DNA from 2 places in the Pantoea dispersa genome. Region 1 is predicted to be linked to the other one. Evidence: predicted binding sites of a transcription regulator. Region 1 holds the regulator's gene; the other holds the start of a gene.
What was found. The regulator ArgR, encoded in region 1, controls arginine synthesis, uptake and breakdown. The targets are predictions, from matches to a motif close to ANTGAATAAAAATACANT.
Positions count from the first base shown of each region.

Region 1 (7,779 bases):
GGTACCGGTCAATGCCGATCTGTCGGCGTATCACCGCCAGCTGCGCGCCACCGCCGACCGCATTATTGCGGCCAGCAGCGATGATAAACGGCGCTACTACTTTGAGCGCCTGCTGCAGGAGCTGGACGTTTATCAGCAGAAGCTGCAGCACTATGCCGCCCCGGCCAGCGTGACGGAACCGGTGAAACGGCTGTCGATGATGCTGGATAAGTACCAGAATACCCTCATCCAAATCTGAAACTGGCCGCTGCCTGGCGCAGCGGCTGGCCTGATGCCACGCTGACCCTCATTGCCCGATTATTGCCATCTATACTTTCCTGACAGGATGCTTACTGACAGGAGAATAACGATGTCCACTTCCCTGCAACAACACGAACTGTTCAACACTGGCTACTTTGCTGACGGCCAGTGGCACACCGCCAGCAGCACCTTTGATGTCACCAATCCGGCCACCGGCGAGGTACTGGCGCAGGTGGCGAAAGCCGGCAAGGTTGAAACCGAACAGGCGATAGCCGCCGCACAGCGCGCTTTTCCGGCGTGGCGCGACAAAACCGCCAAACAGCGCAGCGAAATCCTTTATCGCTGGTACCAGCTGATCATTGAGCACAAAAGCTGGCTGGGCCAGCTGATGACCGCCGAGCAGGGCAAACCGCTAAAGGAAGCCGAGGGTGAAGTAGAGTACGCCGCCAGCTTTATTCAATGGTTTGCCGAGCAGGCGAAGCGCGCCAACGGCGAAATTATCCCGCCGGCCAAAGCCGGTTCACGCATTCTGGCGACGCGCGAGCCGATTGGCGTCGTCGCTGCCATCACGCCGTGGAATTTCCCGATGGCGATGCTGACGCGCAAACTCGGCCCGGCGCTGGCGGCCGGCTGCACCGGCATCATCAAGCCGGCCAATAACACCCCGCTCAGCGCCTTTGCGCTGGTGGCGCTGGCACAAAAAGCGGGCGTGCCGGACGGCGTGCTGAACGCGGTAGCCGGCGATACGCACGCCATCAGCGACGCCATCATGGCTTCCCGCGCGGTGCGTAAAATTTCCTTTACCGGTTCCACCGCAGTAGGAAAAACGCTGATGCGGAACGCGGCAGAAACCATGAAAAAAGTGTCGATGGAGCTGGGCGGCAACGCGCCCTATATCGTGTTTGACGATGCCGATATCGACGCGGCGGTGCAGGGGGCTATCGCCAATAAATTCCGCAACGCCGGCCAGGTGTGCGTCAGCGTTAACCGCTTCTATATCCACAACGCAATATACGACTGCTTTGTGCATCAGCTGGCTGAGGCGGTGGGCAAACTAAAAGTGGGCAATGGCGTGGAGCCGGGCGTGGTGGTCGGGCCGCTGATTGAGCCGTCTGCGGTGGAGAAAGTGGCGGAGCATGTCAAAGATGCGCTGAGCAAAGGTGGGAAACTGCTGGTGGGCGGCGAGCGCCATCCGCTGGGCGGCAACTTCTGGCAGCCGACGGTGATTGCCGATGCGCATGAAGAGATGCAACTGGCGCAGGAAGAGACCTTCGGTCCGGTGGCTGCCTGCTTCCGCTTTGACGATGAAGCTGAGGTGATCGCGCGCGCCAACAATACCGAATACGGTCTGGCGGCTTACTTCTATACGCAGAATCTGCAGCGCGTGTTCCGCGTTTCGGCGGCGCTGGAAGCCGGCATGATTGGGATCAACGAGTGCGCGGTCTCGACCGAGCTGGCGCCGTTTGGCGGCGTGAAAGAGTCCGGACTGGGACGCGAAGGATCGGTGCTGGGCATGGAAGAGTATCTGGAAGTCAAAGCGCTGCACCTCGGCGGTCTGGCGTAGCGAGAGGATGTCACCATGAGAACCGAGCGTTTCGACTTCAATGAAATCGTCGATCAGGCTCATTTCTACCGTCAGTTTTGCGAACGTTTCGCGCTGGCGGATCGCACCATTCACGATCTGGACGATCTGTGGGAAATGATCATTGGCGAGCAGATCCCGCTGCCGCTGGAAATTGCGTTCATCAATCTGGGGAAAGGGCAGAAACGCCGCTATGGTGCGCTGATATTGCTATTCGATGAGGCAGAAGAGGAGCTGGAAGGCCAGCTCCGCTTTAATGTTCAGTAGCACAACCAAAAAGGGCCCCGGCAGGCGGGGCCAAAGGGTTCGTCAGAATTGACGAGGAATTATTTGTACAGCTCTGCAGTCAGGTGATAGCTGTCACCGGTGCGCGCTTCAATCACTTTATACGCGCTGGCACCCTGCTCATCGGCTTTCTGAGAAAGCTGAGCGCGGTAATCCATAGGTGAGCCGCCTGTTCCGCTAACGGTAATAGTCTGGCCGGTAGATTGCAGATTCTGCGCGGATTCATCCGTTACCAGTTGGGCAGCCGAAGCGCCAAAAGCGAACAGAGAAAGCAGCGTAGCGGTTGCGATGGTTGTTTTGATTTTCATAATTCGTCTCCTCATTAGAATCAACAACCTGCGGCACGAAGAGGGTAAGCGGGTCGTCGATCTTCTCCCGGCGACTGCATAACGCCGGATCGATAGTTAAAGTTTATTTGTACAGTTCAGCCGTCACGTGGAAGGTGTTGTCCTGATTGTTCTCAATGATGCGGTAATGGCTGGCACCCTGAGCATCGGCTTTCTGGGACAGTTCCTGACGGATATTGGTCTGGTCGCCATCGACGCCGCTCACGCTAATGGTCTGATTCAGTGGCTGCAGATTTTCAGCCTGGGTGTTGGTTACCAGGGTGGCAGCACTGGCGCCAAAAGACAGAACGGAAGCCAGACTCAGTACAGCAATAGATAATTTGGTTTTCATGATTCACTCTCCTGAAATGGGGTGGGCAACCTGAGAGGCAAACGCCTCTCAAACGGGTCGCCGTTCACACTGCATCTTGTTCCGGCAAACTTATTTATAAAGTTCCGCGGTTGCGTGGTAGCTGTTGTCGTTATAAGCCTCAACAACGCGATAGGCTTTAGCACCTTGCGCTTCAGCTTTGGCGTTCAGCTGCTGATGGATATCCATCGGTGAGCCGCCAATGCCGCTGACGCTGATGGTGCCGACCGGCTGCAGGTTCGCTGCCTGTTCGGCGTTGATAGAATCTGCGGCGAAAGCACCAAATGACAGGGCAGATAGAACACTCAGGGTGGCGATAGTAGTTTTAACGTTCATGGTATTTTTCCTCGTCTTCTGTTTTTCTCTTTTTGATTTCGTGTGATTTGCATCACGAAAAGAAGTATAGATCTAATCACCCATGAAATTAATATCCCGCTAATAATGATTGGTTGTAATTCTTTATCCTTATGGCACATTTTTATAACGCAAAGTTATTAAAACCGCCTGGATCTTAACCAGGAGGGTGTATTTCCATTCAAAAACAATGATCTGCATCAAATTATCTTTTTGTGCGAAACAATGTGGTTGATCAAGCTGGCTTCGCGCTAAAAGCAAGAGATAACCGCTAAGCACTAATTGTAAAGCAGCGTAAAATAGCGCAAAGGGTTAAGCAGGCGAAAAGGTCGTACCAATACTTTCGCGTATTGAGAACCCGGCGGAATATGGCTAAGCGATTATTTTGTAAGGTGTTGGCGATAAAACAGCGGGAGAAACGCGGGCGGGCAGGCAAGGTTACCGGCAGGTGAACCGCCGGTAACATACAGGGTTTTATAGTTCCTGTTCGAATAACACCAGCACGGCGTCATACAGCTGCTTAACCGTAAAGGCGCGCGCTGGCGTAATAAAGATGGTGTCGTCACCGGCGATGGTGCCGAGAATGCCTTCGGCTTTGCCGAGGGAGTCGAGCAGGCGGGCGATCAGCTGGGCTGCGCCCGGGCTGGTATGAATCACTACCAGCGCATCGTTATAGTCGATATCCAGCACCAGATTCTTCAGCGGACTGGTGGTGGTAGGCACGCCCAGTTCGGCAGGCAGGCAGTACACCATCTCCATTTTGGCGTTACGCGTGCGCACCGCGCCAAACTTGGTCAGCATACGAGAAACTTTTGACTGGTTGATGTTGCCGAAGCCGTCTTCCTGCAGCGCCTGGACAATTTCGCCCTGAGAGCTGAACTTTTCTTCTTTCAGTAAGGCTTTGAACGCCTTTATCAGATCGTCTTGTTTAGATGGGTTTCGCATAAGCTACCAATAAAAGAGGGTTGCAGCAGGCAACAGGCCCGTCGCAGATAAATTATTATGCATTTAGATGAATTTTTATGCAATAAGCGGATGCGTGAATTCACGGCATGCGCGTGTGGGGCGGACATGATAACAGAGTTTTATCCTGCACCAAAATCGCGCGCTGGCGCGCAAAGCGAAGGTTGCAAAGTTGTTATATTATTGAAGTGGTAACAACAAAACGATGATCATTGCCGTCCATAGTCTTCTGGCTGCGACTGGATCATTCAGGCGACTTCTGAAGTGGAGATGTCTCGGGAGCCGATTGCGGCGTAATGTTATTGCGCGACAGGTGTGTCGCTATCGCCTGAGAAGTTGATTAAACTCGTAACCTGATGGATTTCCGGCATATCTCTGCCCCACCTTAATAAGGAGTTCAGGATGAAAGTTGCCGTTCTCGGTGCAGCTGGTGGTATTGGCCAGGCACTCGCTCTGCTGCTCAAGACCCAATTACCCGCAGGTTCAGCCCTCTCACTGTATGACATTGCCCCGGTGACACCAGGCGTCGCGGTTGATCTCAGTCACATTCCTACCGCCGTGAAAGTCGAAGGGTTCAGTGGCGAAGATGCGACGCCGGCTCTGCACGGCGCCGATGTGGTGCTGATCTCGGCCGGTGTGGCACGCAAACCTGGCATGGACCGCGCCGATCTGTTTAACGTCAACGCCGGTATCGTGCGTAACCTGATTGAACAGGTGGCGACCACCGCGCCAAAAGCGCTGATTGGCGTCATCACTAACCCGGTAAATACCACGGTGGCGATTGCCGCCGAAGTGCTGAAAAAAGCCGGGGTGTACGATAAAAACCGGCTGTTTGGCGTCTCAACGCTGGATGTGATTCGCGCCAACACCTTTGTCGCTGCCCTGAAGGGCAAACAGCCTACGGAGATTGAAGTGCCGGTGGTCGGCGGACATTCAGGCGTGACCATTCTGCCGCTGCTGTCGCAGGTTAAAGGCGTCAGCTTCAGCGAGCAGGAGATCGCCGACCTGACGAAACGTATTCAGAATGCCGGTACCGAAGTGGTGGAAGCCAAAGCCGGTGGCGGCTCGGCGACGCTGTCGATGGGCCAGGCGGCGGCGCGCTTTGGTCTGTCGCTGATTCGTGCACTGCAGGGCGAAGCCAATGTCGTAGAGTGCGCCTATGTGGAAGGCGACGGCGAGTACGCGCGCTTCTTCTCGCAGCCGCTGCTGCTGGGCAAAAACGGTATCGCCGAACGCCGTCCGCTCGGGCCGCTCAGTGATTTCGAACAGCAGGCGCTCAACGGCATGCTGGAGACGCTGAAAAAAGATATCGCGCAGGGCGAAGAGTTTGTGAAGTAACCCGCGCGTAAAGAAAAAACGCCCGGCGCATGCCGGGCGTTTTGTTTTACAGGCCACCGGATTTGAAAGTCCGGCTGGCAGCCGAACCGTTGCTGGCCGGCGTTTTGCGCCCCAGCGTTTCCATCCGTACCTGGAACGGCGGGAACGGCATCTCAATGCCATGCTCTTCAAAGCCGCACAGAATCAGCTGATGCAGCTCATGACGCAGCGGCATACGATGGCCCATCTCCGCCGCGTGCACGCGCAGCTCAAACAGCTGAATGCCCTGCTGCAGGTCCACCAGAAACACATCCGGCGCCGGCATATCCAGTACGTAGGTGCAGCGATCGGCCGCCTGCTTCAGGATGGTCGTCACCTCTTCGCTGTTAACGTGGGCCGGTGCCGGAATGGTCAGCACCACGCGCGTCACCGAATCCGACAGCGACCAGTTGACGAACTGCTCGGTGATAAAGGCCTTGTTCGGCACGATAATCTCTTTGCGGTCCCAGTCGGTAATGGTGGTGGCGCGGGTGTTGATGCGGGTGATGCTGCCGGTCAAATCGCGAATGGTCACGGTATCGCCGATACGAATTGGTTTCTCAAACAGGATGATCAGACCGGAGATAAAGTTGGCAAAGATCTCCTGCATCCCAAAGCCCAGCCCCAGACCCAGCGCCGCTACCAGCCACTGCAGTTTTGACCACTCCACGCCAATAATCGAGAAGCCAATCAGACCGCCGACCAGCATCAGCGCGTATTTGGTCAGGGTGGTAATGGCGTAACCGGTGCCGGGCGACAGGCTGAGGTGCTGCAGCAGCGCCAGCTCCAGCAGCGCCGGCATATTACGCACCAACTGGGTGGTAATGATAAAGATCAGGATGGCGATCAGCACGGCACCCAGCGTAATGGGCTGTACGCTCTCGACACCCTGCACCGTGGTGCTGGCATCCCACAGCGGAATGTTGTCGAGGAAGCTGAACGCGGAGTGGATCTCAGACCACAGCACAATCACTGACACCAGTGCAACCAGCGTCAGAATCGAGCGGACCAGCCGCAGCGACTGCGCGCTAATCGCATCCAGATCGATAATCGGCTCTTCGACTTCCACGGTATCGGTGCTGACGGCAGACTGCTGCTCTTTTTCCTCTTCGCTGCGCGCGCGGTTGGCCAGCATATCGGCACGACGCTGGCGCGCGCGGTCAAAAGCGATGCGGCGGCGCTGAATCAGCATCCAGCGGCGAATGATGTGGTAAATCACCAGCAGGAAGAACCAGATGCCGACCGAGGTTTCCAGACGCGCCAGCAGCGCCTGCGCGGTGGCCAGATAGCCAATGCAGGAGGCCAGCGCCGCCACCAGCGGAATGGCGATCATCAGGTTCCACAGAATCCGGTTAACGAAGTTGTCGCCGTTGCCCTCTTTATCCAAATAGAACGGGATACCGGCGCGTTTCAGACTGACGGTGACAATGCTCAGCGCCCCGCAGATCAGAATAAAGCACAGGCGCCCCAGCGTGGCGGAGAACTGCGGATCGTCGAGATTGGCGAAAGCAATCAGCAGCATAATCAGCGGTACGATCAGGCCGACCGTCAGCGAGTAATAACGCATGGCGCGCGCGACCCGCGCCTGCGGCCAGCGGAAGTGCACGACAAACAGGCCGTCAGGACGGGCAAACGCCGCGCTGATCATGAATGCCCACAGCAGCGGCAGGGTGGCAGTGATGCCATCGCCAATCGCCACGGCAAACGGATAAGGCCAGGCGTGTTGCAGGCCAAAGCCGAGCGCGGCCCACAGCACCGGCAGCGGCACCGCGACCAGAATCGACCAGAAGACGGTGCGCAGCGTCAGGCTGAAGCGGTCCTGCGTCACTTTCCCCACGCGGCTGGCCGCGCGCGCCATAAAGGCGTTGTAGTGACGACGCGTGCTGATGCTAAAGCCCACCAGCAGAATGGCGCCAATAATCGGCAGCACCGTTTCGCGGTTAGTGAACATCATCGCCAGCGCTTTGCCCAACTGGCCCAGCGTGTCCAGCGACAGCAGGCGCGTCAGATCGGTGGCCACGTCCAGCGGATATTTCAGGCCAACCGGGCTGACGTCGGCGGTCCAGAACAGATAGCGGTGCGTCGCCTCTTTGACTTCACTCAGCGCGTCCTGCAGCTGCGTATTGGAAACCTTCAGCTTGGTGATTTCCAGAATCAGCGTGTCGCAGCCGGAAATCAGTGAGTTCAGCAGTTCACGCTGGGTTTTCAGCTGGGCATCCAGAATGCGCGTCTGTTCACTGGTGAACGGCGTGCCGTCTGCCTGTTTCTCTTTGCGCAGCGCCTGCTGGCGCTCCAGCAGGTCT
Region 1 covers NZ_CP082346.1:380,788-388,566, forward strand. Annotated here, with positions in the region: gene aaeB (p-hydroxybenzoic acid efflux pump subunit AaeB) at 1-238, shown strand, start outside; gene K7H94_RS01835 (NAD-dependent succinate-semialdehyde dehydrogenase) at 350-1,804, shown strand; gene K7H94_RS01840 (barstar family protein) at 1,820-2,089, shown strand; gene yhcN (peroxide/acid stress response protein YhcN) at 2,149-2,415, opposite strand; gene K7H94_RS01850 (YdgH/BhsA/McbA-like domain containing protein) at 2,519-2,785, opposite strand; gene yhcN (peroxide/acid stress response protein YhcN) at 2,876-3,139, opposite strand; gene argR (transcriptional regulator ArgR) at 3,632-4,102, opposite strand; gene mdh (malate dehydrogenase) at 4,523-5,458, shown strand; gene mscM (miniconductance mechanosensitive channel MscM) at 5,505-7,779, opposite strand, start outside.

Region 2 (7,779 bases), 1.0 Mb from region 1:
CTACCCACGTCAACAAAGTGGTGCGCGAAAACCTGCCCGAGTTGTTCAACTACGATGATATTACCCAGCTGCATCAGCGGCTGGCGAGCGTGGCACCGAAGCTGTCAGAGGATCTCAACGCGGCCGTGAACTACAGTCTGCAGCTCAAGGTGTATCGTCTGCTGCTCAACGATCAGGTATCGCTCAAGGACATCACCACCATTGCCACCACGCTGCTGGAGAGCGTGGCGATCACCAAAGATCCGATCCTGCTAACCTCCGACGTGCGTTACGCGCTGCGCCGCGCCATGGTGGCGGCGATTGCGCCGGACAACAAACCGTTGTCAGCCTATACGCTGGATAACAACCTGGAAAACCTGCTGCTGGCAGCGCTCAATCAGGCGCAGCAGGGCGGCAAAGTGGCGCTGGACAGCTTCCCGGTCGACCCTAACATTCTCACCCAGCTGCAGAGCACGCTGCCGGTGATGATGGAGCAGCTGAAAGCGCAGAACCTGACGCAGGTGCTGCTGGTGACGCCGCAGCTGCGGCCGCTGATTGCACGCTACGCCCGATTGTTCGCCAGCGGGCTGAATGTGCTGTCGTATAACGAGGTGCCGGACGATGCCAATCTGCAGATTGTCGGGCAGGTGAGCTGATGCGTTACGGAAAACTGTTATAAAAAAACACCGCTGATCTGTCTCTGCCGCCCTTCACTGTTATGTGGTTTACTGGCAGGCAGTGATATTCAGAGGTGAATAATGGACGCGATTAAACAAATTCTGATCGATGAAATCGACACGCTCAACCGCGAAGAGCGGCGCGATAATCTGCCGCGTTTTAGCTTTAACTTCCTGAAAACCCATCCGGGGCTGTGGGGCGTGATGTACCTGTGCTACGGCCTGTGCGTGGCGCTGATTTTCTCGACTGAGATGCTCGGCTGGCCGGCCTTCTGGTTCGCCACGGTGTTCGTGCTGGTGATGAGTTTTCTGATGCTGCTGGACATCAACCCGAAATACCGCTTCGAGGACATCGATACGCTGGATTTGCGCGTGTGCTACAACGGCGAGTGGTATTACGTGCAGCCGGTCTCACAGCAGGCGCTGGACAAGATCCTGGAGAATCCGGGTACGCCCGAGCGCGTGCGCAGCGGCATCGATCGCCTGATGCAGCAGAAAGGAGAAGTGGATTTTTATGATGTCTACTACCTGACCTGGGGCCATCAGCGCGCCGCGAAAATCTGATCGGGCAGATTCATTCCTGCTTCCATGGTATTTATAAGTCTTTAATGACTCACTGCTTAATTACTACCCCCAGCGTCTTTACACAGAAGGTATTCAAAGATAAGGCGGTTAGTAAGACAACGCCTGAAGGCTGGGTCTGGAAGTTTCGCCGCGCGCACCAAATCAAAACGCCGGTACGCCGCTGTGAAAGCGCAGCTCAGCGTCCGGTTCGCTGATCAAACGCGCTTCCGCTGCCCCAATCGCCCGCACGCGCGGCGCGATATCCTTCGGTGAAATCTGTGCCGCCAGCGTCAGGTAATCCTGATAGTGGCGCGCTTCGGAACGCAGCAGTGAGATGTAAAACTTCTCCAGCTGCGCATCCAGATACGGCGCCAGGCTGGCGAAGCGCTCGCAGGAACGCGCTTCGATATACGCCCCGCAAATCAGTTTATCCACCAGCGTATCCGGTTCATGGGTAGTCACTTCACGCAGCAGCCCTTTGGCGTAGCGGCTGGCGGTGATCTTGCGATAGGGCAAACCGCGCGCCTGCATGATTTCCCACACCTGATAAAAGTGGTGCAACTCCTCTTTGATCAGCAGCACCATCTTTTCCACCATCTCATCAGCCCACGGCAGTTCATTGCGCACAATAATGCTTTTGCTGAGATTCTTGTGGGCATTGATAAAATCGCTGTCGTGATTCTCGCCGAAAATAAAATCTTCGTACGGCTGCAGCCACGCCAGGATCGCGTCACCACTGGGTTTATCCGCGACGTATTTACGAATCAGCCACACCGCGGTCTGCGCCGCTTTCAACTCGCATACCATGTGATCGGTAAGCAGCAGCGTGAGATTTTCCGGCTTGCGCGCTTCATCAATCCACGCCTGCGGCGTGCGGCACTGTAAAAACTGGTGAATGGGGTCTAATAGCGAAGCGTAATTCATCGGAGGTTCTTTGCTGGCAGGAAAATTACCGGGCGGCACGTGCCGCCCGTCAGGGCTTAGTGACGCACACCGTCATCGTCTTCGTCGTCGATCTCTTCGCCGTCGTCTTCATCTTCGGCATCCGGATCTTCAAAGTAGGTGCCCCAGCCGTCGTAATCGACGTTGTATTTCCCGGCCAGATTCACCAGCTGCTCGACCTGCGCGTCAATCAGTTCCGGCTTCAGCGCCGATTCGCTCAGGATGTCGACGCACATCACGGTGCTGCCGTCTTCCAGCTCCAGCTCTTCCGGCTCGGTGACTTCATAGCCCAGCTTGAACGCGTCAACCGCGGCCTTCTCCAGCGAGTCGAAGTTGTTGCAGGAGAGATGATGCTCGATGGTGTAAAGCGCATCCGGATCGCTGCCGTCTTCCAGCAACTCTTCAATGATCAGGCGCGTCTCTTCGCGCTGTTCTTCCAGCAATGCTTCGTATGCCATGGGCGTGTCCTCAAAATGGTGGCAGTGAATGCAATTATTTTCCCACACTGCCTCGCGCGCCACTACACAAAACAGAAAGTTTCTTATCGCTGGGGTTGAAAATGCATATTCATACGGTTAGATTGAATTTTAATTCATTATTGATGTAATACGGAGCGCAGTATGAGTCAGCTGTATTCGAGACATTTCCTGAGATTGCTGGATTTCACCCCAGCCGAAATCACCGGTCTGTTATCACTCGCCAGTGAATTAAAACATGCAAAGAAAAACGCCAGCGAAACCCAGTACCTGAAAGGCAAAAACATCGCGCTCATCTTCGAAAAAGACTCGACCCGTACCCGATGCTCTTTCGAAGTTGCCGCCTACGATCAGGGCGCTAACGTCACCTATCTCGGCCCGAGTGGCAGCCAGATCGGCCATAAAGAGTCGATGAAAGACACCGCGCGCGTACTGGGACGCATGTATGACGGCATTCAGTATCGCGGCTACGGTCAGGCGCTGGTAAAGACGCTGGCCGAATATGCCGGCGTGCCGGTGTGGAACGGCCTGACCACCGAGTTCCATCCGACGCAGCTGCTGGCTGACCTGCTGACTATGCAGGAGCATCTGCCGGGCAAAGCGCTGAGCGAGATGACGCTGGTGTACGTCGGCGATGCGCGCAACAACATGGGCAACAGCATGCTGGAAGCGGCGGCGCTGGTGGGGCTGGATCTGCGGCTGGTGGCACCGAAAGGCTGCTGGCCAGAAGAGGAGCTGGTGGCGCAGTGCCGCGCGGCAGCACAGCACACCGGCGGCAAAATCACCCTGACGGAAGAGATTGCCGAAGGCGTGCAGGGTGCTGATTTCATCTATACCGACGTCTGGGTATCAATGGGCGAAGCGAAATCAGTGTGGGAAGAGCGCATCGCCCTGCTGCGTCCTTATCAGGTGAACAGCGCGATGCTGGCGCTGACCGGCAATCCGCAGGTGAAATTCCTGCACTGCCTGCCCGCGTTTCATGATGACCAAACCACGCTCGGACGGCAGATGGCTGAACAGTATGGTCTGCATGACGGCATGGAAGTCAGCAACGAGGTGTTTGAATCCGACCATAGCGTGGTGTTTGACCAGGCGGAAAATCGCATGCACACCATCAAAGCGGTGATGGTGGCGACGCTGAGTCAGCGCTAAGCCCGCGCGGCGCAAACGTTTACCTCGCGCGTGATTTCTGCTTGATGCGGCTCAGTGAATGCGTATAATGCGCCACAATTTGCCGGAGGAAACATGCAACAGCGCAGCGCACAATTTGCCGCTCCCGTACGCCTGAATGCAGGCGGCGCACCTGTTTCTTTCCGTCATTCATCGATCGCCAGAAAGCCCCTGTAAAGGGGCTTTTTTTTGTCCGCAATCCGGCAGCGCAGAGGAGAGAGCTATGGCCAACCCGCTATATCGCAAGCACATTATTTCCATCAACGATCTCAACCGCGATGAGCTGGAGCTGGTGCTGCATACCGCCGCCCAGCTGAAAGCCCATCCGCAGCCGGAGCTGCTGAAACACAACGTTATCGCCAGCTGCTTCTTTGAGGCCTCAACGCGCACCCGCCTGTCATTTGAAACCGCGATGCACCGGCTGGGCGCGTCGGTGGTGGGGTTTGCCGACGGCAGTAACACCTCGCTGGGCAAGAAAGGGGAAACCCTCGCCGATACCATCTCGGTGATTGGCACCTATGTGGATGCCATCGTGATGCGCCATCCGCAGGAAGGGGCGGCGCGGCTGGCCACGGAATTTTCGGGCGGCGTGCCGATCCTTAACGCCGGCGACGGCGCCAACCAGCACCCGACGCAGACGCTGCTCGATCTGTTCACCATCCGGGAAACCCAGAGCCGCCTCGATAACCTCAACGTGGCGATGGTCGGCGACCTGAAATATGGCCGCACCGTGCATTCGCTGACCCAGGCGCTGGCGAAGTTCAGCGGCAACCGCTTCTACTTCATCGCACCGGATGCGCTGGCGATGCCGTCCTACATCACCGATATGCTGGATGAACAGAACATTGCCTGGTCGCGCCACGACAGCATCGAAGAAGTGATGCCGGAGCTGGATATTCTCTACATGACGCGCGTACAGAAAGAGCGTCTCGATCCCTCAGAGTATGCCAACGTGAAAGCGCAGTTCATCCTGCGGGCGGCCGACCTGGCCGGTGCGCACGATAACATGAAGGTGCTGCATCCGCTGCCGCGCATTGATGAGATCACCACCGATGTCGACAGCACGCCGCACGCCTGGTATTTCCAGCAGGCCGGCAACGGCATCTATGCCCGCCAGGCCCTGCTGGCGCTGGTACTGAATAGCGAACTGGCACTGTAAGGAGCAGAACGATGACCCACGATAACAAACTGCAGGTTGAAGCCATCAAACGCGGCACGGTGATCGACCATATTCCGGCGCAGGTCGGCTTTAAGCTACTGTCACTGTTCCGCCTCACCGAAACCGATCAGCGCATCACCATCGGCCTTAATCTGCCGTCGGGCGAGATGGGACGTAAGGATCTGATCAAAATCGAAAATACTTTTCTGACCGATGATCAGATCAATCAGCTGGCGGTGTACGCGCCGCACGCCACGGTGAATCGCATTGATGAGTATGAAGTGGTGGCGAAGATCGCACCAACGCTGCCGGAACGCATCGAGCGCGTGCTGACCTGCCCCAACGGCAACTGCATCAGCCGCAGCGAGCCGGTGTTCTCCAGCTTTGCAGTGAAGCAGCGCGATGACGATGTGCACCTGAAGTGTAAATACTGCGAGAAAGAGTTCGCGCGCCACGTGGTGCTCGGTCACTGGTAATCGCCCGTTTCCTCCCTATAATGGGGCGAACATTTTCGCGGCGGGCAAGGGTTCGCCGCGCATGCCTAAGGAGAAACAATGTCTTGCGAAATCAGTACTGAAAAAGCCCCGGCAGCGATTGGCCCGTACGTCCAGGGCGTGGATCTCGGCAGCATGATCATCACCTCCGGCCAGATCCCGGTCGATCCGGCCACCGGTGCGGTTCCGGACGATATCGCCGCGCAGGCGCGTCAATCGCTGGAGAATGTGAAGGCGATTGTGCTGGCCGCTGGCCTGCAGGTGGGCGACATTGTGAAGACCACCGTGTTCGTCAAAGACCTGAACGATTTCGCCACGGTCAACGCCACCTATGAAGCGTTTTTCACCGAGCATCAGGCCAGCTTCCCGGCGCGCTCCTGCGTGGAAGTGGCGCGTCTGCCGAAAGACGTGAAGATTGAGATCGAAGCCATCGCGGTACGTCGCTGATTTAGCTGTCATCATTCACACAGCATGCAGGGGGGCGTATCCGTGCGCACCTGGCGTGATCGCCTGGTCGTCATCAATGATGCCCCTGCATAGTTCGTGACTTCCAATCTTCCCTATCTCGACGATCGCAGCAGTTTCTCCAGCGGTCGCACCAGCGCCAGCACCGTTTCATCCTGCACCTGCGCCGCCGCATCCAGCTGGGCGTGCATCTGCGCCACCTCGCCTGCGCCGTAGGCCTGGTTACGCTCCAGTGCGTTCACCAGATCCAGCCCCATCCGGCTCAGCTCTGCGACCTGGCGCACCTGCGGCTGCAGTGCTTTCAGTTGATAATTGCCCAGCACCAGCGGCATCACCGCATCGCTGTTGCGCTGCCAGCGCTGTAGCTGATGGCGCAGGGCGCTGGCGGCAGCATGATCGCCGCGATTGGCAATCAGCGCATCCACCTGCTTATCCAGCAGCCGCACCGGCTCGCTCTCGGCCGGCAGTACGTCCGCCAGCCGGTTCAGCGGCTCAAAATAGTCATAATGCCCGGCCTGAAACTTCAGGTGCTGGCGGGTGTAATACTGCGCGGGTTCCAGCACTTCCGCCAGCACGCGCAGCGGAGTGATATCACTGCTGTTGGCCAGCCGCATCATCTGCACCTCGGCCTGCTGATGCTGCTGCAGGCCGACTGACACCGCCCCCCAGCGATCAATCGCGCTGAGCCGCTGGTACATATTCTCGCTGTCGGTCACATCCTGCGCCGACCACAGCCGCTCCGCCACCACAAAGGCGCGCGGCCACAGCCGCGTATCAATCACCCGGCTATTCACGTTCTCCGCCCACAGCGCCGCTTCACCGCCCAGCAAATCACGCTGCAGCTGAGCGGGCGTGGGCACTACCGGAGCAATACCGGCCGGTATCTGCGCCAGCCTGCTGCCTGTGGTCGGATAGCGCACGTTGCCCACCAGCACGTAGCCGGTCAGGCTGTCACGCGTCAGCGTCACCACCGGCTGAAACGGCCCCATCCAGCTGTCGACGCTGAAGGTCAGCTGCGTCGGCGACAGCCAGCGAATGTCGCTGACCTGGCGCCGCGCCTTGCCGCTGAAATCGATAAAACCGCGCCAGCCGTTTTTGCCCTCAATCAGGGTGAAACTGCCCTGCACCGCGCTGCCTTTCAGACGCGGCATAGTGAACTGCCAGCTTTGCGCCTGATCGTCGGCGCGCAGTTGATCGACGCCGTTCAGCCCCTGCGGCCAGGGATCATTGCGATAGTGATACGCGGCGCTCTGCGGCTGGTCGAGATAAAAACCGGTGGAAAGAATGCCGCGATATCCCTGCTTTATCACTTCGCTCAGCGCGTCCTGCCCCTGCCACGACTGAATCACAATACTTTTCGGCAGGTCGGGATGGTACACCTCATCCCAGCCAAGCATGCGCCGCTGATGCGCGGCGAGAATCTTCTCAACCCGCTGGTTGAACCACGACTGCAGCGCATGGGCATCCTGCAGGCCGTGGTCGCGCATAAACTGCTGAATCTTCGGTGAGGCGTTCCACTGACTGGGATCGACTTCATCCCCGCCGATGTGAATGTAGGGATCGGGAAAGATCGCCGCGACTTCGCCAATCAGCGTGTCGATAAAGCGAAACACCGCTTCATTGCTGGGATCGAGCAAAGGTTTAAATACCCCCCAGCCGCGCTCCATGGCATATGGCCCCGGCGCGCTCATCAGCTCCGGCATCGCTACGGCCAGGGCAGAAGCATGGCCGGGCAGATCGATTTCCGGCACCACGCGCACGCCGCGCTGAGTGGCATAGTGCACCAGCTCGCGCATTTGCTGCTGGCTGTAGAACAGCCCATCACTGGCCTGCTGCTGCAGCTGCGGATAGTG
Region 2 covers NZ_CP082346.1:3,395,366-3,403,144, forward strand. Annotated here, with positions in the region: partial or broken gene K7H94_RS15910 (flagellar biosynthesis protein FlhA) at 1-635, shown strand, start outside; gene K7H94_RS15915 (YlaC family protein) at 738-1,220, shown strand; gene miaE (tRNA isopentenyl-2-thiomethyl-A-37 hydroxylase MiaE) at 1,383-2,144, opposite strand; gene rraB (ribonuclease E inhibitor RraB) at 2,201-2,620, opposite strand; gene argF (ornithine carbamoyltransferase) at 2,783-3,790, shown strand; gene pyrB (aspartate carbamoyltransferase) at 4,032-4,967, shown strand; gene pyrI (aspartate carbamoyltransferase regulatory subunit) at 4,979-5,443, shown strand; gene ridA (2-iminobutanoate/2-iminopropanoate deaminase) at 5,522-5,908, shown strand; gene K7H94_RS15950 (beta-N-acetylhexosaminidase) at 6,022-7,779, opposite strand, start outside.
Region 2: argF (ornithine carbamoyltransferase) is a predicted target of ArgR. The motif match lies at 2,742-2,759, and genes of this name have one in related genera.